Regions from separate parts of the Chroococcidiopsis sp. CCNUC1 genome, predicted to be linked through region 1. Evidence: predicted binding sites of a transcription regulator. Region 1 holds the regulator's gene; each other region holds the start of a gene.
What was found. The regulator HrcA, encoded in region 1, represses chaperone genes, less so after heat shock. The targets are predictions, from matches to a motif close to TTAGCACTCNNNANTNNNGAGTGCTAA.
Positions count from the first base shown of each region.

Region 2: groES (co-chaperone GroES) is a predicted target of HrcA. The motif match lies at 3,146-3,172, and genes of this name have one in related genera.
Region 3: groL (chaperonin GroEL) is a predicted target of HrcA. The motif match lies at 3,331-3,357, and genes of this name have one in related genera.

Region 1 covers NZ_CP097480.1:3,836,389-3,844,274, reverse strand. Annotated here, with positions in the region: gene M5J74_RS17955 (hypothetical protein) at 1-83, shown strand, start outside; gene M5J74_RS17950 (DUF2358 domain-containing protein) at 83-463, shown strand; gene M5J74_RS17945 (Uma2 family endonuclease) at 485-769, shown strand; gene M5J74_RS17940 (DUF3352 domain-containing protein) at 1,044-2,792, opposite strand; gene M5J74_RS17935 (rhodanese-like domain-containing protein) at 2,870-3,214, shown strand; gene hrcA (heat-inducible transcriptional repressor HrcA) at 3,733-4,821, shown strand; gene M5J74_RS17925 (hypothetical protein) at 4,944-5,177, opposite strand; gene M5J74_RS17920 (hypothetical protein) at 5,298-5,459, shown strand; gene M5J74_RS17915 (folylpolyglutamate synthase/dihydrofolate synthase family protein) at 5,484-6,779, shown strand; gene M5J74_RS17910 (sugar ABC transporter substrate-binding protein) at 6,813-7,886, opposite strand, start outside.
Region 2 covers NZ_CP097480.1:669,008-676,893, forward strand. Annotated here, with positions in the region: gene M5J74_RS03165 (DUF3891 family protein) at 15-800, opposite strand; gene groL (chaperonin GroEL) at 1,070-2,710, opposite strand; gene groES (co-chaperone GroES) at 2,817-3,128, opposite strand; gene M5J74_RS33235 (ferredoxin) at 3,452-3,904, shown strand; gene M5J74_RS03185 (response regulator transcription factor) at 4,418-5,065, shown strand; gene M5J74_RS03190 (pentapeptide repeat-containing protein) at 5,347-6,399, shown strand; gene M5J74_RS03195 (DUF72 domain-containing protein) at 6,520-7,371, shown strand; gene M5J74_RS03200 (histidine kinase) at 7,689-7,886, shown strand, end outside.
Region 3 covers NZ_CP097480.1:542,284-550,169, forward strand. Annotated here, with positions in the region: gene M5J74_RS02550 (hypothetical protein) at 1-35, opposite strand, end outside; gene purU (formyltetrahydrofolate deformylase) at 195-1,049, opposite strand; gene M5J74_RS02560 (hypothetical protein) at 1,518-1,811, shown strand; gene trxA (thioredoxin) at 1,918-2,235, opposite strand; gene fabG (3-oxoacyl-[acyl-carrier-protein] reductase) at 2,509-3,273, shown strand; gene groL (chaperonin GroEL) at 3,391-5,058, shown strand; partial or broken gene selD (selenide, water dikinase SelD) at 5,097-7,554, opposite strand; gene M5J74_RS02590 (DMT family transporter) at 7,629-7,886, opposite strand, start outside.

The sequences.
Region 1 (7,886 bases):
AACAAGCAGCGGAGTCGCGGGAGCAAGTCATGGCAGCATGGAAATATCAGCTAGAAAGGTTGTGGTTGGAAGTAGAACCATAATGGATATTATTCAAATCCTCCGGCAAGATTACCAAAGATTCCCAGACAACCAGACATATAGCATCTATGCTTCAGATGTCTTTTTTCAAGATCCCCTCAACCGTTTTCGTGGTGTCGAGCGATACAAACAGATGATTAATTTCATCAACACCTGGTTTATTGCAGTCAAGATGGATTTACATGATATTCGCCAGGAAGAAGACACCATCAAGACAGAGTGGACGTTGAGTTGGAATACTCCCCTCCCCTGGAAACCCCGCATTGCTATTCCTGGCTGGAGTGAGTTACACCTCAATCCCCAAGGATTAATTGATTCCCATATCGATTACTGGAACTGTTCGCGATTAGATGTGGTAAAACAGCATTTTGGTAATAGGTAATGGGTAATGGGTAATGGGTAACTGAATCCTTGCCTAATTGTCGAAGTTCTTTCCCCTTCTACAGAAGCATACGATCGCGGTGGTAAGTTTGCTCGATATCGTCAGTTGGAAACTTTGCAGGAATATGTTTTAATCGATTCCGAACAAATTGGTGTAGAGTGTTTTCGGCGCAACGAACAAGGTTTGTGGGTGCTTTATCCTTACGCGACAGAAGATACGATAACTTTGACAAGTGTAGGGTTATCTTTACCTGTAACTGCACTTTATCGCCAAGTCAAATTTGATGCTAAGGAAGGAGAAAATTAAATCGCGATCGCATTTTGCTCTTTCATCTTTTCCGACAGATATATTCAGCCATAGTTGGTGAAAGATAGTTTGATTCAAATTCAAATCCAACGCGAGCCAGCATTCCTTCTATAATCCAAGTAAAAGTGCTGTATTCTTCCCGAACGTGCGTTTCAAAAGCATCTGCGAGATCTTCAAAATCAACCCCAAGTTGTTGTAAGTCATTGTAGTGCTAAGTAGGAATCTGCATAGTTCTTTTGCCTCAGTAATTCCTTGCTGCAAACAAGATAAGACATTAATTCGAGCCTAAGCGCAAAACAATACTACCCTGAAGCACGTCGGTGCGATCGCCATAACTACTTACAGTAATCGATTGTGTTTTGTCAAAAAATGGTTTTGCTGCCACTTCTAATAGTTTGACTAAAGGTAATTGACGTTCTAAAATTTCTCGACTTCTAGGTAAATCCAAATATAGATAACCCTGATTTGGCTGAGGAATAGCTTTTATGGCAGATTGGAACTGAGAACTCTTCAATAAAGAATCGGTTTCTGCTGCTTTTAAAGCTGCATCCATTGCTGCAACTGAAGACGTGAAAATTTCGTATTTATCTATGGTAGTATAAACACCTTGAACTTTAGCTTTAAGAGTGAGTAACGAGCGATCGCCTAACTCGGATGGACTAGATGGAACTGTATTTAACTGCGTCCAAGCATAGATTTTTTGCTCTCCAGAAAATAGAGGTGTAATACTTAAACCTCGATTTTCAGCAATTGCATTAAAGCGCTCGATCGCTAAATCTGTTCCTTCAGACTTCTCGGCAACAAAAATCCAATCAGCACTCGTACTAGCATCTTTTTGGGGTAGCATTCCTAAAGCATATTCCCCTTGCACCCAGCTAAAAATATCTTGCGAGATATTTAGACCCCAGCTATCTTGTAATTTAGCTAAAGGTTGAGCGATTAAGCGCGAAATTGCATCATTACTAGAACCAGATAAGACAGTTGTAATTTGTCTCCACAACTGATTTAAGTTGGTATTTTGTAAATAGCTTAAATCTAAACCCGCGATCGCTAAATTGGTTGTAGTAGGTAAATATTGTAATGCTTGCACGGGTTCAGATAGCATCTTGCCAGTGGGAGCGAGTTCTATCTGATTAGCAGCAGCGATTGAAGTTTCTGCGATAATTCCTTGTGGATTTAATTTTAAGCCAATAATTTGACTATCATAAATTTGCTCTTGCGGTTCTTTCCCCAACAAAGTTGTCACTTGAGGCAAATTGAGGAAAATTATGCCAATTCGCTCAGTAGGTAATAAACTTAATGCGTGTTGATATTGAGCAGAATCATTCAAACTCAGATCGGGTGCTTGGACGTTATTAATTGCTTCTCGCAATACTTTAGGATGATTGGCAAATAAAATAAAGCGATCGCCCACTGCTGCGCCGACAAGAGAGATTCGTTCTTGTAGGGGCGCACGGCTGTGCGCCCCTGCATTTACCCGATCGCGATCGGAGAAAATATTAACACCTTGATAAGTTTCTGAAACTAAATCTCTACCCGCGATCGCTCGTTGGGAAAATAATAATTGTAAAAATTCTCTACTTTTAGCTGGATTTCTGCTAGTTAATACCATTAAATATCCTGGCTGATTGCCATTTGTCGCATCGCGATCGATATCTGGACTCGTCAAAGCCAAAGTAACTTCTTCCCCCAACCAAGGTTGAATATCTTGGCGATAGTCGAGACTGCTACTAGCTAGTAAACTAGACTTAAAGCGTTCTAGTTCCTGACGCGACTGCCTGCGATCGCTCGGACGCGCTGCCAATTGCCGCAAAGACTCTAGTTTTTCTGGATTGACTAGCAAAGATACCATTGCAGGTGCTTGCTTAGGCACAAATATCGCTGCTTCTGGTGTATTTGTCGTACCACCTCGTAGTAAGCTGAGAGGACTTTGGCTATTAATCCAATAAAAACCGCCAACGCCAATTAGTAGCAGCACCACCACAACAGTTGCTATGGCAGAAAAAAATAAGCTTCGCTTCATGATAATTTACAACTGTCTTGCTAATCGTCATTGGTCACTGGTCACTGGTCACTGTCCCTAACCCACAGCCCCTCATTATGAATCCTTTTAGCCAAATTAGTGTAGAAGAACTGGCTCAGATGTTAAGTTCTGATGCTAGAGAGCAATTGCAATTGATCGACGTGCGCGAACCGGATGAAGTCGCGATCGCTCGTATTGATGGGTTTGAAGTTCTACCCTTGAGTCAATTTGCTGATTGGGCTGATTCTATCCCCGCACGCTTCGATCCTCAAGTAGAAACCGTAGTTATGTGCCACCACGGTATTCGTTCGGCTCAAATGTGCCAGTGGTTGAGCCGTCAAGGTTTTACAAATCTTAGAAATTTAGCAGGGGGAATTGATGCTTACTCCACTGAGATCGATCCATCTGTTCCTAGATACTAGGATAGTTATCAGGGAGCGCACGAGCAGGGAGCAGAGGAGCAACAACTGTCTTCACGCAGTGTAGCGTAGCGTTTACTGCCAACCATCAACCGTCAAACCCTTCACTACTAACTGTTTCCCGTTCCCCATTCCAATCGCTTTCAGTAATAATTGCTACCAAACAGTTTTTAATTTTAAGCAAAAGTACAGTCTATATTAGATTTAGGGTTGCCGAAGTTACACAGAGTATAGCTCCGGTCGAATTTGTCTAGGTAGAAGTTTTAACTCTGCCGGATATAGGTCATAAGATTTAACATGTATATATTGACAGACAGTAAGTTTTATGTAGACTCAGGGTATCTTTCTTGAGAAATAGCTAAAACCGTGCAGGAGTTGAGGCACAATCGAAATATAACTTTGTATTTATTTAACACGGTCTATCTTTTTTGCTATCTTGAATAACTAAAAATTAAAAAAATCTAGAGATTACATTTACATTTCTTAAATTCGCTTCTCATCTCACTATTCTCATTTCACCTATGCAAGTGCAGCTAAACGATCGCCAACAGCATATACTTTGGGCAACGGTACGACATTACATCGCCACTGCCGAACCCGTGGGTTCCAAAGCTTTATTGGAAGAATATAACCTCGGCGTGAGTTCTGCAACCATTCGTAACGCGATGGGAGTGCTAGAAAAAGCTGGTTTACTTTATCAACCTCACACCTCGGCGGGAAGAATTCCATCTGACTCTGGCTACCGAATTTATGTCGATCGCCTCATAACTCCTTCCGATGTCTGGGGACGACAGGTAGAACAGCTACTCCAAGAGCAATTAAAGTGGGAAGATTGGAGCTTGGAAGCTTTATTAAGAGGCGCAGCGCAGATTTTAGCCAAGGTGAGTGGGTGCATTACTTTAATTACCATGCCTAGCGCTAATATGGCACGGTTACGCCACATTCAACTGATTCAAATTGAGTCAGGGCGGATAATGTTGATTGTGGTAACCGATACTTATGAAACCCAATCAGTCTTGTTAGATTTGCCGACTTCAGAAGCGGAAACAGTCTTAGAATCAGAACCAGAAGTTATAGAAAGAGAGCTACAAATACTTTCCAACTTCCTCAATAGCCAACTGCGCGGGCGATCGCTGTATGAATTAGCATCACTTGACTGGAATCAATTAGACCGCGAATTTCAACAATATGGCGATCGCTTAAAAACTGTATTTGCAGATATTTGTCGGCGAACTCAGCCACTCCCGGCTAGCACGCAAATTGCCATCCGAGGCGTATCCGAAGTCTTGCGTCAGCCTGAATTTGCCGAGTTACAGCAAGTTCAAACGATTCTACATCTATTAGAAGAAGAACAGCAGCAGCTACTACCTTTTATTTTTGAAGAACCGGAATTAGATTCTAACTCCAGGCGGCGAGTCACAATTCGCATCGGTTCAGAAAATACGCTCGAACCTATTCGTGGTTGTACCCTAATTTCATCTACCTATCGACGCGGTACAGTTCCCGTTGGTAGTGTAGGAGTCTTAGGACCAACTCGTTTAGATTACGAAACTGCGATCGCCATAGTCGAAGCTGCTGCTGATTATCTATCTGATGCATTAAGCAACTAGCGAAGTCAGTAGGGGCGAGTTTAGCAAAGAGATTGACAACCTGAGTTATAAATTTTTGGTCAAAACCCGCCCTTACATAAGTGTTTTACACGCACCTTTTTGACCAATGACCAATGACTATTCTACATCTTGCCTTTTTGCATCACTTCTTGTAAATGTTGCCGGATCTCTTGCGCTTGCTGTTTATCTTGTTCGCGTAATTTTTGGAACAACTCTACACAAGGTTGAGAATCCATTGACTGAGCGTCATTGATGTATGTTTCATATGCTTTGACAGCTTCAGCCTTATGATGTAACGCTGTGAGCAAATCATATTCTAAATTGCTCATTGCTCTTTCACTTCCAGTAGCAGTCATAGATTTACCCTCCGAAATTCAAAATCGTAACTAATAACCACCTTACTTACCCAAATAGGAACTGCATCTGTCAAAAAGTGGATGCACGAGGAGTGAGGAGTGAGGAGTGAGGAGTGAGGAGTGAGGGGGACAAGGGGGACAAGGGGGAACTCGGGGACCCCACGACCGAAGGGAGTGGGGATTAGGGGGCGAAGGGGGAACTCGGGGTCCCCGCGACCGAAGGGAGTGGGGATTAGGGGGCAAAGGGGGACAAGGGGGACAAGGGAGAATGGCTGCAATTAACCAATGACAAATGACCATTGACCAATGACCGACAAAAACATTGACTCTATCCTGAAACCATATCAGCGCTTCGGCGTACATCTTGGTTTAGAACGAATTCAAAAACTGCTGGCTAATTTGGGCAATCCTCAGCAGCAAGTTTCAGTCATTCACGTAGCAGGAACGAACGGTAAAGGATCTGTCTGCGCTTACCTGTCTGCCGTACTTAAAGAAGCAGGTTACCGAGTTGGGCGCTATACTTCTCCTCATTTGGTAGATTGGACGGAACGCATTTGTCTAGACGAACAACCGATCGCACCAGAAACCCTACAGCAAATATTGCTACAAGTACAGCAGGCAATTTCGCTAGACGAGGAAACCCCAACTCAATTTGAAATTATTACTGCTGCGGCTTGGTTGTACTTTGCCCAAGTTCAGGTAGATATCGCAGTCATAGAAGTTGGGTTAGGAGGAAGATTAGATGCTACCAACGTTTGCGATCGCCCCTTAGTCACGGTGATTACTTCCATCAGTCGCGAACACTGGCAGCAGCTAGGACCAACCGTAGCAGATATTGCCCGAGAAAAAGCAGGAATTCTCAAGCCCAACTGTCCCGCAGTCATCGGACAATTACCCCCAGAAGCAGAAACCGTCGTGCGATCGCGCATTGCAAAACTCGATTGTCCCGCTGTCTTTCCCCTACCCTCGCGTCAAATTAAACCAGGTTGGGCAGAATTTCGGAATTCGGAATTCGGAATTCGGAATTCGGAATTGAAGATGCACCAACAACCAACAACCAACGACATCAAATATCCTCTACCTCTGTTAGGAGACATCCAGTTGATGAATTCCGCTTTGGCAATTGCAGCTTTACGAATTTTGCAGCAACAAGGGTGGAAAATTTCGGCTGAGGCGATCGCAAATGGGATGGGAAAAGCAAAATGGTTGGGGCGTTTGCAATGGACGACTTGGCAAGGACGTAAACTCTTGATTGATGGGGCGCACAATCCAGCAGCGGCGCGAGCTTTACGTCAATACGTCGATACCCTCGAACAGCCTGTTTGTTGGGTGATGGGGATGCTATCTACCAAAGACCATGCAGATATTTTACGCGCCTTATTGCGCCCCAAGGATGAGTTACATCTCGTCCCTGTTCCAGATCATAGTACTGCCGATCCTGAAACACTAGCAAAGCTAGCCCGTGAATGTCCCCAACTAGCTACGTGTCACACCTATCCAGATCTCTTCGCTGGATTAGAAGCGGCGACAAAATCATCAAATTTAATGATTCTCTGTGGTTCGTTGTATTTGGTTGGATATTTTTTACGCATTGCTGGGTAGGGGCGCACAGATGTGCGCCCCTACATAGAACCGTTATTTTCCAGCCTTAGCATCCCACTCTTTCGCAGCATCGGCGATCGCTGCATCGACGGTTTTTTCTCCCAGCATGGCGGCTTGGAGGTTTTCGTAAATGGCGCGTTTGAGGACGTTGATATTCTCCATTGCGGGAATTAGCACCTCTGCTTGTTTTAACTGGCTAGCACTCACCACCCGCGCCCGATCCATTTCAGATTTATCCCCTGTAGGCACGGATTTGAAATAGCTATCAGCCAAGGCGGGAATTGTTGAAGGGAGGACGTTGGCGGCTTTGGCAAAGGCGAGTTGATTATCGCTGTTGGTCACAAATAAAGCAAATTTTATCGCTGCGTCGGGGCGATCGCTATCTTTGGGAATCACTAAATTCATCACGGCAACATTCTTTTTACCTGTGGTTCCGGTGATTTCTGGTGCAACAGCAGAAACTTTGGCAATTTCTGGGGCATTAGTTGAAATTGTTTTGAGAAATTCTGCTCCCGTCCCTAATAAAGCTGTTTCTCCTGCTTGATACATCTCAATTCCGTGGCGATGCCCTTGGGTTAAAGATTCTTGAGGTAAGAGTTCTTGTTTATACAAATCTACCCAGTACTGGAAAGCGGCTTTGCCTGCGGGTGTATTAAATGCTGCTTTGCCTTTGTCATCTACCAAGGTTACCCCCATCTGAACAAAAGATTGCAGCACTTCCGATGAATCTTCTGGGACAAACGTGGCAAAAAAGGCGTACTTACCTGTTTTTTCTTTAACTTGCTTCGCCACCTGCGCCAGTTCTGCATAAGTTGCTGGCGGCTTGGCAACACCTGCTTGTTTGAGTAAATCGCTGTTATAAATCGTAACTCGCGTGGTGAGATACCAGGGAATGCCGAAACTTTTGCCGTCGAGCGTACTTGCTTGCCAAATGTTAGGTAAATAAGTGGAACGTACCTCGGGCGAAATTTTATTATCCAATGTCAGCCAAGCATTGCGACCAGCTAACACAGAAGCAAAATCTGGATTTAAGTTAACGACATCTGGAGCTGTTTTTGCTGCGACAGATGTTAAAATTTTGCTCTCCATTGCCGACCAAGGTACGTC
Region 2 (7,886 bases), 3.2 Mb from region 1:
TACATGTAACGTCTCTACATTGGAATCAAAACAGTAGACATATTTACCCATTCTGCATTTGCCAAAGCCTGACGCATTTGAGTTTCATCGGTAAACTTTTCATTTAAAACTCGCCCATCATAATTGAGTTTTACTTCATCTCGTTCAAATGCCCAAGGTTCAACTTTAATTTTGTCAAAATTATCATCTACAGGACTTAGAGTCAGAGTCGTTTCCCCAGATGCAGTAGGAATATCATGAAATTGCCTTTCCTCTCGCAGTCCCATACATAAAGCAAGTGATAATAAATCCCAAATTGCTACTAATTTGCGATTGCGTTGAATTACTTCTGGAGTTGTATGATTTGCATAGTAAGAGTCATTCTGTAAATAATTAACGAGCTGTTTTTGATAAGCATATTCTTGCTGCAAATATTCTTCTACTAACTGAGTAGATTCAGGTGAATTTTCCCATTTTCGGAAGCGCTCAAACAATCCCGTACCGTGGAGCGAAACCAATAACGCTGCATATCTACCGTAAGACGAAGTTAAATGCTTGACACCAGACCAAATCTTAACCGAGATTTCTGAAGGGAGTTCCATAAAATGATGAGGATAACCCGTCTGGAGATTTAAAGTCGGTTCGTTTTCCCAAAAGACCCAACCAATATCGTGTATTGCCGCACCAAGACAAACTTCTTCTCTAGGCGTAAAATTCCCAAAATCTTGATTTCCCCAAGCTTGTGCCAGACAACCTGCAATCCAAGCATGAGTTGGTTGTGCGATCGCAATTATTCCTGTTGGTGTTTGGCGGTGGAGCATCTCTCTGCGTTCTCGCTCGATTAACTTGAGATTAAATTAACATTTTCCTGTCTGTCGCCTAGCCATAGATATAGTCAATAGCTTCTGTTTTGGAAAATGGTAGAAATTTTAAACAGAGATGGATGCAGGTGGCACGTAAAATACAAATGCGATCGGTTTTTTGACTTTTAACTTTTGACTTTTGACTTTATAAAAAAACAGCCACCTCCCAAGGGAAGCAGCTGTATTCTTCACAATTGAGGTAGACAGTAGCCTACCTCTAACAAACTTTAGTAATCGAAATCTCCGCCACCCATACCAGCGCCAGCACCAGCAGGAGCGCCATCTTTTGGTTCAGGCTTATCAACCACGATACACTCAGTTGTCAGCACCATACCAGCGATAGAAGCAGCATTTTGCAGCGCGGAACGAGTCACTTTAGCAGGGTCAACAATACCAGCGCTAAACATATCGACGTACTCGTTTTTAGCAGCGTCGAAGCCGATATTGAAATCTTTTTCCTTGACGCGCTCGGCGATGACCGCACCGTTTTGACCTGCGTTTTCAGCAATCCGCTTCAGGGGAGAAGTTAGAGCGCGAGCTACAATTGATGCACCGATTAATTCTTCACCCTTGAGGCTGCTACTTGCCCACTGTTCCAACTGAGGAGCTAAGTGAGCCAAGGTTGTACCACCACCAGGAACGATACCTTCTTCTACGGCGGCTTTGGTAGCGTTAATCGCGTCTTCCAGGCGTAGTTTGCGGTCTTTCATTTCGGTTTCAGTTGCAGCACCGACTTTGACCACAGCAACGCCACCAGCTAGTTTAGCTAAGCGCTCTTGTAGCTTTTCTCTGTCGTAGGAAGATTCGGTTTCGTCCATTTGACGGCGAATCTGTTCGCAACGAGCCTTAACAGCTTGTTCGTTACCTTCAGCGACAATTGTGGTGTTGTCTTTGGTAATGGTGATCCGGCGTGCTTTACCGAGCATGTCTAGCTTGGTGTTATCCAGCTTCAGACCAGCATCTTCAGTAATCAATTGACCACCAGTGAGGATAGCGATATCTTCCAGCATAGCCTTGCGGCGATCGCCAAACCCAGGAGCCTTGACCGCAGCTACGTTGAGTACGCCACGCAGACGGTTAACAACTAGGGTTGCTAGCGCTTCTTTTTCAATATCTTCTGCCAAAATCAGCAGCGGACGACCAGAACGTGCAACTTGCTCTAGTACGGGGACTAAATCTTGTACCAAAGCAATTTTCTTGTCGGTAATCAAAATGAAAGGTTCGTCTAGAACAGCTTCCATCCGTTCGGGATCGGTAGCGAAGTAGGGAGAGATGTAACCTTTGTCAAAGCGCATCCCTTCGGTGATTTCTAGTTCGGTTGTCATGGACTTCCCTTCTTCTAGGGAAATGACACCTTCTTTACCCACCTTATCCATCGCTTCAGCGATCATGCTGCCAACTTCTTCATCGTTACCAGCAGAAATCGAACCGACTTGAGCGATCGCTTTAGAATCCTCTACAGGACGAGCGTGTTCGGCAATCTTTTCTACTAGGAAGTTAGCCGCTTTATCGATCCCGCGCTTGAGGGAAATTGCATTTGCACCCGCAGCAACGTTACGCAAGCCTTCTTTTACAATGGCGTGAGCTAATACGGTTGCAGTGGTTGTACCATCACCCGCAGCGTCATTGGTTTTGGAAGCAGCTTGACGAATTAGAGATACACCAGTGTTTTCTACGTGATCTTCTAATTCAATTTCTTTAGCGATGGTTACGCCATCATTGACGATCTGCGGTGCGCCAAACTTTTTCTCTAGCACCACGTTACGACCCTTTGGACCCAGCGTAACGGCTACCGCTTCAGCTAGAATGTCCATACCCCGTTCTAGGGCGCGACGAGCGTTTTCGTTGTAAATAATGCGCTTTGCCATAGTTGTCTTGCGATTTTGGATTTTAGATTTTGGATTTTAGATTTTGTGAATTGGTAGTTGGTAATTGGTAGTTGTGGATCTCCCATTACCCATTACCCATTACCGATTAGCTAACAACTGCTAAAATGTCTTTCTCAGACAACAGCACGTACTCATCTGTACCTAGCTTTACGTCTGTGCCAGCGTACTTAGAGTAAAGAACTTTGTCTCCAACCTTAACTTCTAATTCTTGGCGAGAACCATCATCATTACGCTTACCAGGACCAATGGCGACGATTTCACCAACTTGGGGTTTTTCCTTAGCAGTGTCGGGCAAGTACAAACCGCCAGCGGTTTTCTCTTCTGAGGCGCTGACTTTGACAAATACGCGATCGCCTAGTGGCTTAACTGTAGAAACGCTTAAAGATACTGCTGCCATACAAATTCCTTGCCTTGTTAGCACTCTCAACTCCTGAGTGCTAATTTAGCCAAAAGATAGAGATCGTGGCAACAAATTCGATTGTACGGGTTTCCGAACTAGAGAGTCGGGGGACAAGGGGGACAAGGGGGACAAGGGGGACAAGGGGGATTAGGGGCGAAGGGGGACAAGGGGGACAAGGGGGCGAAGGAGGACAAGGGGGACAAGGAGGACAAGGGGATAATGAGGAACAAGACAATTTAAAATGCAATGTGTATGCGTGTAAATTATGTAACTTACCCGTTTCATTCCCTGAAGCTGAGATTTTCTCCCTCATTCCTCAAATGACCGACAACCTGACACCCCAAGATGAAACCTGCAAACCAAAAGATGATGAAGCTTTGGCTGTTTGCGTCCAGGCTTTAGGTTTACCGCAAATTCAACGCCATGTTTTTATTTGTGCCGACCAGACTTTACCGCAGTGCTGTTCTAAGGAAGCGAGCCTAGAATCTTGGGATTACTTGAAAAAACGCCTCAAACAATTAAAACTCGATAAACCAACGAGCGATCGCCCCAGTTGTATCTTTCGCACGAAGGCTAACTGCTTGCGCGTCTGTACTAATGGTCCAATTCTCGTAGTGTATCCCGATGGGGTTTGGTATCGTCAGGCAACCCCCGAAGTTATCGAACGGATTATCCAAGAACATCTCATCGGCAACCAAATTGTGCGCGAATATGCCTTTCTCGTTCATCCTCTTCCAGAACCGACATCAGACGCGATCGCTGATGACAACTAGTGCAGCATCAGAGAAGTCAATAGAATTGGCAAAATAACTTGGCAAAATAACTAAAAAGCCATCAGTTCTTTTGCACGAGACCCCATCTCATCACAGTTTATTAAGGATAGTTACAAAGAATATTTGATTTAGCAAACAAAATTGACTGACTTTTCTCAGTACAAATTTTGGCGTTTGCTCCTACTTTAGTGGGTTTTACTGATTCTTTCAAATAAAGATAGGTATATTTTGCTATTGTATCAGGTTTTATACGACAACGCCGAAAAAAGAATATATAATGATATCGCCTAAGTTATACCAAATAGGGCGTATCATTAGGTGTCCGTACTAAGACTGAAATCTTTGCAGTTGCAGTGCAGCACTAAAGCTATAAATCTTCTTTGAAGATTAAAATGGCTTTCCGACTACAATTCAGCGAGACCGAGGTCAGTAAAATACCACCAAACCGATAAATTGCAAGAGAAACTGCTATTGAAAAGTTCGACTGACTCAATTGTGGCGAGTAAGCGCAGCATGAAGGAAACTAGCGTAAAAGAGCACAAGCGACTGCTATTAATAGATGATGACCCCAACCTCATATTACTCGTCAAGGATTACCTAGAATTCCGAGGCTATGAGGTCATCACCGCAGAAAACGGGCGAGAGGCTTTAGAAGTTCTGGAGCAGGAAATTCCAGATATGATTATCTGTGACGTGATGATGCCAGAAATGGATGGCTATCAGTTTGTCAATCAGGTAAGACAGGACGAACGCACCAGTTGGATTCCGATTCTATTTCTTTCTGCCAAGGGTCAAAGCCAAGACAAAATCAAAGGTTTAAACATCGGTGCTGATGTCTACATGGTCAAACCATTCGAGCCAGAGGAACTAGTGGCTCAAGTGGAAGCTTCTCTTAAACAAGCTTATCGCCAGAGACAACAATCAGGTGGCAACGGCGAAAACGAGACAAAAATTCAAGTTCCTTTTGACGTGCATCTGACGCAAACAGAGCTAAAAGTCGTGCAATATGTGGCGAGAGGTCTAGCTAATCGCGATATTGCCGAAGAACTGAATGTGAGTCAGCGGACAGTAGAAAGCCACGTGTCTAATATGCTTGGTAAAACGGGATTGCACAATCGTACTGAGCTAGCACGTTGGGCAATTGAAAATCAAATGGCATGACTCGACATGGAAAATTGGCGGCTGGAGACTGGGGAATTCAAGAAAAAATGTAGCGGATTATGGCAAGAATAACTATATAGTTGAATCAGCACGACTGGCTGATGCCGTATAGATTAAATCCTGCTGTCATCTGCCTCCTGCTTTCTTGAGCTAGTGTTGTCTCAGTAGTGATAAGTTTAGTTTAAGTTTCTTATTAGGCGATCGCCTAAAAGAAGGTAGCGAATACGCAATTAGCTGCCTATCATGGGTAATACCAAGCTAGTGAGGATGCGGCAGTAGTAATGTTAGACCTGAACCACTGCTACAGAGTACTTGGATTAGAGCCTGGAGCCTCCCTGGAAGAAATTAACCAGGCGTATAAGGACTTGGCTTTTATTTGGCATCCCGATCGCATCCCGAAAGAGAATCAGCGGTTGCAGCAAAAAGCGCAAGAAAAATTAAAAGAAATTAATCAAGCGCGAGAGCAATTGCGGGTAATTCAGACTCGCACGGGTAAATTTACTCCCGCGCAACCAAAACCAGAGTCTCGCAGTAGATCTAAACAGTCGCAGGCTCATTCTCAATCTCATTACTACTCAGCGTCACAATCGCGCCAGCAAAGTTATTCGCAGTCGAGCAGCAATAATTCTCAGTCATATTACGATTCAACCGCGCGATCGCGTCAGCAGGCAAGTTCGCAGTCGAACGGCAATAATTCACAATCTAGCTACAAACAACCGTCGCAATCGCACTACGACTCTACTCAGTCGCACCAGCAGTCACATTCGCAATCTAGCTATAAGCAACCGTACCAGTCAGATTACTACTCAGCTTCACAGTCGAGCTACAAGCAGCAATCACCTCCCTCAAGCTATTACTCGGGATCGCAATCGCCCCAACAGAGTAGTTCTCAGTCTTACTATTCTGCTTCTAAGTCGCCCCAGCAAGCCACTGCTTCATCTTCCCCCCATCAACCTTACCGTCCTCACTATCCCGATATGACTGGAGCCGATTTACGGGGTGCTGAGTTGAAAGAAAAAGATTTATCGGGGAGAAACTTGAGCAAAGCTAACTTAAGTAAAGCCGATCTGAGCGATTCTTTTCTACACAAAGTCAACTTACAAGAAGCAAATCTATCTCAAGCCAACTTATTTCGTGCCAACTTATTAGGCGCAAATTTAACTTCAGCCAATTTACAGGAAGCCAATTTAATTGGTGCTGACTTGAGTGGAGCAAATTTAAGTAAAGCTAATTTAAAAGGAGCAAAAGTAGGTACAAAAGACCGAATTATGGTCAAATTAACCGGAGCAATTTTAACTGGGGCAATTATGCCTGATGGCTCAGTTCATTCCTAGAAAATTGTCTTTGATTTTTGATTGTTGTACGAGTGAGCTTAGCAAATAGATTGACAGCTTTAGCTGAAGATCTTAGTAAAAACCAGTCCTTACAGTTTTTTAACTTTTAACTTTTAACTTTTGACTTTTCATCTTGGCTGTGCTGTTTGGTCGTATAAAGGTTGGGTAGGCGATTTTTATCCGACTGGAAGTCGTGTGGGTGAATTTTTAGGTTTATACAGCCAGCGTCTCACGACTGTTGAAGGAAACACCACCTTTTACGCTATCCCTGATGCCGATACTGTAGCGCGCTGGGCAGCAGAAACACCGCCAGAATTTAAATTCTGCCTCAAGTTACCGCGAGACATTACCCATCAAGGCTTGCTAGAACCACATATTCCCGATGCTTTGAGTTTCATAGCACGAATGCAAGGTTTAGGCGATCGCTTGGGACCAATTTTTGCTCAACTCCCGCCACGATATAGTCCAGAAGCAATAGAAGACTTAACAATATTCTTAAACGCTTTGAGAGAAAAAACGTCGCTGGCTTTAGAGGTACGTCATCCAAGTTGGTTTCAAGAGCCTCACGCTAGTCAACTAACAACGCTTCTGAAACAATTAGGGATAGGTAGAGTTTTACTCGATAGCCGTCCGATATACGATGCACCAGACGATCCGCAGATTCACTCCGAACGCCGCAAACCTAAGTTACCAGTAGAATTTAGGATCGCTGCACCGTTTAGCTTAGTTCGTTTTATCAGTCACCCAAAATGGGAGTTGAATCAGCTGTTTCTTGAGGAATGGGTTGATTTTATCGATCGCAATCTAAGTCAAGGAACCCAGATTTATTTCTTTATACATTGTCCCACAGAAGAGCGATCGCCGCACAATGCTCGGTCGTTTCACCAGTTATTGACACAAAAAGGGGTTGTGGTTCCGCCGCTTCCCTGGAACGATTTGCAGCCATTTCCTCAGCAACTCAGCTTGTTCTAGATTGACTTTCATCCGTCAGAAAGAGTGCGATTGGATTTGTTTGTCATTAATGTAGGGATAAGTCATATTAAGTTCGTTGCAATAACCAGAGTATTGCAAGGGTGGGTTTACCAGAATTCATTCTGACGGTATTTACGAGCGATTAACCGAACACGATATCAGAGATTTTTTCTTAGATTGGATAAAGTTTTGATTGTGTTTCACGCATTAGCCGAAGGCGAAGCGTTAGATGCACAGGCGCAAAGAAGAAAGCAAAAACAATTCTTTTACTACAGTTCAGTTTTAGTAGCTCAATTTAGTAAGTGGGAGAAACAAAAGTGACTTTAAGTAATGAAGAAAAACAAAAAATCATGAACGATCTAGCTCAAGGTAAGCCAGGATTGGTTCATGAGGAAAAAACTCCTAATCTCGACCAGTATGACTCTAGTTTCGATGCTAAAGACTACGAGAATTTTGAGGATTTTGCTCAGCGTCCTGTAGATGAGACAGGTACGTCAACTTATCCACAAAGAAAT
Region 3 (7,886 bases), 3.1 Mb from region 1:
AAGCCGAAGGTGAAGAATTTCTCTAGAATTGACATAGAAATTGCCTTTGTAGATGGAACAAATATTAGAAAATCCTTAAGAACTGAATTGATTGTAGATTTTCTATCTTAAAATCATCCTCTGTAAAAATACTGTAATTGTATTTTTATCGATTAAAGCAGCTTTTCATGATGGTCTGCGCATAATCTCTTTCACTACTCAAACACCACAGTCTTATTCCCGTAAATTAAGACACGGTGTTGTAAATGCGATCGCACGGCTCTAGCTAAAACGACTCGTTCTAAATCTTTACCTTTACGGATCAGGTCGCTGACTTCATCTCGGTGGCTGATGCGGACGACATCTTGTTCGATAATTGGTCCAGCATCGAGTTCTGATGTTACGTAATGAGCGGTAGCACCGATAATTTTTACCCCGCGTTCGTAAGCTTTCTGGTATGGATTTGCGCCTACAAAAGCAGGAAGGAACGAATGGTGAATGTTAATTGCTTGAGGAAATCGGGTAATAAATTCGGGACTGAGAATTTGCATATATTTTGCCAGAACGATAAGATCGATGTCGTACTGGTGCAAAAGTTCTAACTGTTTTTCCTCTTGAGCCGCTTTGTTATCTTTGTTAACGGGAATATAGTAATAATCTATACCAAATTGTTTTGCCACCCATTCTAAATCGGCATGATTGCTAATAATCAGGGGAATTTCTGCGGCATACTCTTTTGCCTGTTGTCGGAGAATTAGATCGAATAAGCAATGTTCTTGCCGACTCACCCAAATAGCAAGGCGTGGGATGGTGTCGGAAAAGTGTAGTTGCCATTGAGCCTCTAGAGGCTGTGCGATCGCGCCAAAGGCAGGCGCAATTAGCTCTCGCGGTAGATGAAAACCCTCTAATTGCCATTCAATGCGGGTTAGAAACAAACCAGCAGCAAAGTCTGTATGCTGATCGGCATGGATAATGTTACCACCATTGGCATAGATAAAATTAGCAATTTTTGCTACTAATCCTTGTCGGTCGGGACAAGAAATGAGTAGAGTTGCTGTCAGTCTATTCATATTACTTAACCTTCGCTTGATGTATAAGAAAACCTTTATAAACTGTCTTCTATCTTCAGTACGAACGTAGTATTAGATATATCGAGTTTGAATTTCATTGTCTCTGATAACTGCCTCTGGATTGTCCGCAAGTTAAAAGTATGAAATAATACATAAACAAGATCGGGAATTGCTGGAAGCGCGTGTGAGGGTATACGAGCATTCATAGCACTAGTCTGGAATAGCTTTTTGGGCTGACGTATTTCATTGTCAGAGTCTTTTGCGGCTTGAAAGCAAGTTACTAGCAAGGTGCTACGGATAAATGTCGATTAGTTAAGGCTTTCGGGTCAGATCGTTACAGGGTGTTCGGGCTACATAGCGCTCAAAAGAGCGTATTAACGATAACTTCGTCGATCGCGCTGCTGGTTTGGGGTAGCTGCTGAATTCTTTTCAGACTCAACCTATTTTTAGAAAATGACTTTTTAGAAAATGATGCTACAAACAATTATTACTGCTGGGGCGACTTTCTATATTACAATCGCGGCTTGTCTGTTTACTCAGTGGGCAGACATCATGCAGCGAGACCTTGGCAAACGCTCTCAATTACTTCTACTCAGAATATTTTTAGTCATAGTCACTCTTTTTTGGCCAATTATCGTACCCATTGCTTATCTAGAATTGTTAATTAAAGTTAAGAAAGACAAAGAAAAAATGAGTTGGTTGGCGGAGCGATCGCCTGAAAGTTTTTCAGCGACAACCGCTGACGATTCATTGCTGTCATAACTGATATCATTACCGCTATCATAATTGTCATCATTGCTAATAAAATAGCTTTTTCCTACAGTAAAAGCCCGCAAATGCGGGCTTTTTATTGAATGAAATATTTTGACTAAATTAGAGCTTGTAAATGTTCGATTAAATTAGGTGCTGGTACTACGCCCTCAATGCGATCGACTGGTTGACCCTGCTTAAATAGTACTAGTGTGGGCAAGGCATGAATTTGATATTGACTGGCGAGTTGTGGATATTTATCAGTATCGATTTTCACAATACGGATTTTAGATTTGAGACGCTCGTTTACTTGTTCTAAAATTGGAGCCATCATCTGGCAAGGACCGCACCATGCAGCGTAAAAATCTACCAGTACAGGCACATCAGCACCAGAAATCATTTCGGCAAAATTATTGAACTGCTGTTTAGTAGCCATGAGATTTAACACAGTTTTTTACTGTTATATCTCAAGTAGCAGTGAGTGGTGCGTGTTGATGCGGGTGTAGGGTGTAGTGAGTGGCTGGTAGCTAGTGGCTAGTGGCTGGTAGCTGGAATTCCTCCCTCAACTTCCTCAGCTTCCTTGTCCCCCTTGTCCTCCTTGTCTCCCTACTCCCTGCTCCCTACTCCCTGCTCCCTATTGATAAGATGGTTAGCGCGGTGGTTTAAGTGCGATCGCTAAGTGAGAGTATTTACGTAAGAGTCATTGTTTATGGAAGTATTGCCAGAGGATTTACAACGGTTACGCCAACAAGTCGCAATCGTCACGGGGGCTTCGCGAGGAATTGGACGGGCGATCGCTTTGAGTTTAGCCGCAGAAGGGGCAAACGTTGTTATAAACTACGCAAGTTCTAGTTCCGCCGCTAAAGAAGTGGTAGAAGAAATTGAGGCGGCGGGGGGTAGCGCGATCGCAATTCCGGCTGATGTCTCGGACGCGGCTCAAGTAGATACTCTGGTTAATACTGTTGTAGAAAAATGGAAGCGAATTGATGTTTTGATAAACAATGCTGGTATTACCCGCGATACTTTGTTATTGCGAATGAAACCGGAAGACTGGCAAGCAGTCATCGACCTCAATCTTACAGGCGTATTCCTTTGTACCAAAGCTGTTAGCAAAATCATGCTCAAGCAACGCAGCGGGCGCATCATTAATATTGCTTCTGTAGCCGGACAAATGGGCAATCCCGGTCAAGCAAATTATAGTGCGGCGAAAGCTGGGGCGATCGGATTTACTAAAACCGTTGCGAAAGAACTTGCCTCCCGTGGCATTATCGTCAATGCTGTTGCCCCTGGTTTTATCACCACTGACATGACCAGTAACATTGATTCTGAAGATATTCTGAAATATATTCCCTTGAGTCGTTACGGCAAACCCGAAGAAGTTGCTGGTATGGTGCGCTTTCTCGCCGCCGATCCTGCGGCTGGTTACATTACAGGTCAAGTCTTCAACGTCGATGGTGGCATGGTTATGGCTTAAGAGCGATTAGCGTCTAGCAATTAGCTGTTAGCTAATTGCTAAACGCCAGTAGTTTCATTAGCACTCAACTCAAGAGAGTGCTAAATTGACAAATGGAAGCTTGAGGAAACGAAGCGTATGTCAAAAATCGTTGCGTTTGATGATGAATCGCGGCGGGCATTGGAACGGGGTGTGAATGCCCTTGCCGATGCCGTGAAAATTACCCTGGGTCCAAAAGGTCGCAACGTCCTGTTAGAGAAAAAATACGGTGCGCCTCAGATTGTCAATGATGGGATTACTGTAGCTAAAGAAATTGAGTTGGAAGACCCCCTAGAAAATACTGGGGCGCGTCTGATTCAGGAAGTTGCATCGAAAACCAAAGATGTAGCTGGGGATGGTACGACTACGGCGACGGTTCTCGCCCAAGCGATGATTCGTGAGGGACTGAAGAACGTAGCAGCGGGTGCTAATCCAGTGGCGCTGCGTCACGGAATCGAGAAGACCGTTGCCAAACTGGTAGAAGAAATTGCTGCTGTCGCCAAACCAGTCGAAGGAAATGCGATCGCCTCTGTGGCGACTGTCTCGGCTGGAAACGATGAAGAAGTTGGGGCGATGATCGCTGAGGCAATGGAGCGAGTCACCAAAGACGGTGTGATTACCGTTGAGGAATCCAAGTCTCTCACGACCGATTTAGACGTGGTAGAAGGGATGCAGTTGGATCGAGGTTATATTTCTCCCTACTTCATCACCGACAACGAGCGGATGGTAGCAGAGTTTGAGAATCCTCGCTTGTTGATTACAGACAAGAAAATTAGCACGATCCAAGATTTGATTTCGATTTTGGAAAAAGTCGCTCGTGCCGGACAACCTTTGATTATTATTGCTGAGGATGTCGATGGAGAAGCTTTAGCAACTTTGGTTGTAAATAAAGCTCGTGGCGTGTTGAGCGTCTGCGCGATTAAAGCCCCAGGATTTGGCGATCGCCGTAAAGAAATGTTGCGCGACATCGCCGTACTAACTGGCGGTCAGTTGATTTCTGAAGAAATCGGCTTAAGCTTGGATACCGCTTCTTTGGAGATGATGGGTGTTGCTCGTAAAGTCATCATCGACAAAGAATCTACCACAATCGTCGCCGAAGGCGAAAATAAAGCTGATGTGGAAAAGCGCATCAGTCAAATTCGCAAGCAACTAGCAGAATCTGACTCCGACTATGACAAGGAGAAACTGCAAGAGCGAATTGCCAAGCTGGCTGGCGGTGTGGCAGTCATTAAAGTTGGTGCAGCAACCGAAACCGAACTCAAAGACCGCAAACTGCGAATTGAAGACGCGCTGAACGCGACTAAAGCCGCAGTCGAAGAAGGTATCGTCCCTGGTGGCGGTACGACCCTAATCCACTTAGCGAAGAAGGTGGACGAATTCAAAGCCAGCCTGCAAGACGAAGAAAAAGTTGCCGCTGAAATCGTCGCTAGAGCGCTGGAAGCTCCCTTACGCCAAATGGCTGACAATGCAGGGGCTGAAGGCTCTGTCGTGGTTGAAAGAGTGCGGGAAACCGATTTCAACGTTGGTTACAATGCGGCAACTGGCGAGTTTGAAGATCTGATTGCTGCTGGCATTCTCGACCCTGCTAAGGTTGTGCGTTCGGCATTACAAAATGCTGGTTCGATTGCTGGTATGGTGTTAACGACCGAAGCCCTAGTCGTTGAAAAGCCAGAGAAGAAAGCTGCTGCTGCCCCTGACATGGGCGGTATGGGTGGCATGGGCGGCATGGGTGGTATGGGCGGTATGGGTGGCATGGGTATGATGTAGCCTGCATAACCCTCGTAAGGGCGCACGGCTGTGCGCCCCTATACATTGGATAAATTTATGGTTATTGGTTGGCGATCGCCTTTTCTATCTACTACCTTGCCAATAATGCAACTTTGTGCATAGCCTAAACTATGTAGCTTATCTAGACATTGACTGGCTTGTTCTGCTGGAATTGATGCTAGTAAACCGCCCGATGTCTGCGGATCGAATAAGAGCGAGTAGCGAGCAGACGGGCTGAGCGATTCTGAACCAGCGATGTTTAGATCGGTAATAAAACGAGCAATGCGTAAATTTTCCGCTTGCAGCGAACTGACAATTCCTTTTTGTAATGTAGCGATCGCACCTTCTAGAGCAGGAATTGCTGCTAAATTTAAATCTACCGCACAGGCAGAGATGCCTACGCTACGGGAAGCTCGAACCATTTCGTACAAGTGTCCGGCAAGCCCAAAACCCGTAACATCAGTACAAGCAGTGGCTCCATGTGCCATTAAACAAGCAGCTGCGACTTGATTCGATTGCAACATTGAAGTAACAGCGCGATCGATCCAATCTCCTTTAGTTTCCCGTTGCATCTCGGCAGCAAAAAGGGTTCCCGTACCAAGGGCTTTAGTTAAAATTAGAACTTGTCCTGGCTGCATTCCACCTTTGCGCAGAAGTTTATTCGGGTGGACTAAACCGTTACAAGATAAGCCAAATTCCAATTCGCTGCCTTCAGTTGTGTGTCCACCTACCAAAGGTGTCTGCGCGTCAGCTAGCACTTTGACTGCGCCGGATAGTAACTGATAAAGGGTTTCTTCTGTTTTGGATTCTAAAGCATAGGGAATAGTTGCGATCGCCAATGCACTTTGAGGTGTCGCACCCATTGCAAAAATATCGCTGAGGCAATGGTTGGCAGTAATTTGTCCAAAAATATACGGATCGTTGATGAGACTGCGGAAATGATCTATGGTGTGTACCATCCACAAACCGCCTGGTACTTCCACCACCGCTGCATCGTCAGGAGCATCTAGCCCGATAATAATATCTTGGCGATCGCACCAGTTAGTACTATCCTGCTTGATTTGATTGAGTACCCTTGCTAAAACTGTGCTGCTAACCTTAGAACCGCAGCCAGCGCAAGGCATAGGGAATTCGGAATTCGGAATTCGGAATTCGGAATTCGGAATTTGTTTTGACGTTTGACTTTTAACTTTTGACTTTTGCCCTTTCTCCTGCATTTGCGGTAAGTTACTAAACCGTTGCATGAATTTGCGATCGATCGCATCTTTCCAGCGCCACAGCCAGCTAGTAGCGCCAAAACCAAGTTTTCCCCATGCCGCGATCGCTTTGCCGTCTCCCGTACCGATTAAACTTAAATATTGTTTCTGCGGTTTGTAAGGCTGTAGCGATCGCCCTAATAATGCTCGTCGCAGGTTTTTAAATAAAGGTTTGCCTTGGCGCACGGCAAATACTCCAGCTTTGGGACGGGGATAATTTACCATTGAGGCAATATCACCCGCTGCAAATACATCTGGATGGGAAACCGATTGTAGTGCATCGTTGACGAGAATAAATCCGCGTTCGTCAGTGGCGATTCCTGCGGCTTGTAGCCAATCGGGTGCGGAGGCTTGCGTTACCCAGAAGATGCGATCGCATTCTACCTGCAATCCAGATTCACATTTGATGGTGTAGGGTGTTGGTAGGGGCGGGTTTGGAAACCCGCCCGTATAGGTGTAGGGTGTGGGGTGCGATTGGATTTCACAAACGGTTTCTTGCAGGTGTAGTTGAATTCCTTTGTGGATTAAAATCTCTTGACAGCGATGCCGTACCCAGGAATTGTAATTTGGCATTAATTCAGCACCGCGCTGAAATAGATGAATTTCTAGATCTCGATCTTCCCTCTCCTCCCTAAATAAGCGAGAAGACTTAGCCCCCTTTTTAAGGGGGGTTGGGGGATCTTATAGACTGCAAATGACCCTGCATTGCCATTGCTAACTCGACTCCGCCAGCACCTCCACCGACAATTCCCAGGCGCAATGTAGAGACGTTACATGTAACGTCTCTACATGTTGTAACGTCTCTACACAAGTCATACCAATGTTGCAGAAACTGCGCCACTGGTTTCGCTGGAATCGCGTACTCTGCTGCACCGGGTACGGAAATTTGAGCCGGAGTGCTGCCAATATCAACGGAAAGCAAATCGTAGGCTACAGGCGGACGGTTGGCACAAATAACTTTTTTATTAACTAAATCTAATCCAACAACGCGATCGCGATAAAATTGCACCCGAGCAAATTGAGCTAAACGTCGCAGATCGATGTGGCATTCTTCATGAGTGTAAAATCCAGCAACGTGACCGGGTAACATCCCCGAATAAGGAGTATCTGACGCTTCTGTAATTAATGTGACTCGAATGCCTGGTATCGGTTTCATGCCCAGCATTCTCAGGACAATAGCATGGCTGTGACCGCCGCCAATCAGGACTAAATCTTTAGTTACGAGTTGCGATCGCTGCATTCACTCTCAAAATAAAATATCTCTCATATTGATTCTGACAAATTAGTCGAGGTGAAGGCGGAACGCGATCGCAATTATTTCTGCTGTTTTGGATTAATGACTAACCAAACGCTCAGTAAAATTGTTATCAATCCAAAAATTAAGCCAGAATTCACGGGTTCGCCGAGGAAAATATTGCCAAATAACAGACTGAAAACAGGAATTAAAAAAGCAACAGTTATTGCTCCAGTCGCACCGATATTAGAAATTAGTTGAAAGTAGAGCGGATAGGCAACAGCAGTACACGCGATCGCGAGTACGGCGACTGCAAAAATAACTTCGAGCGAGGGAAG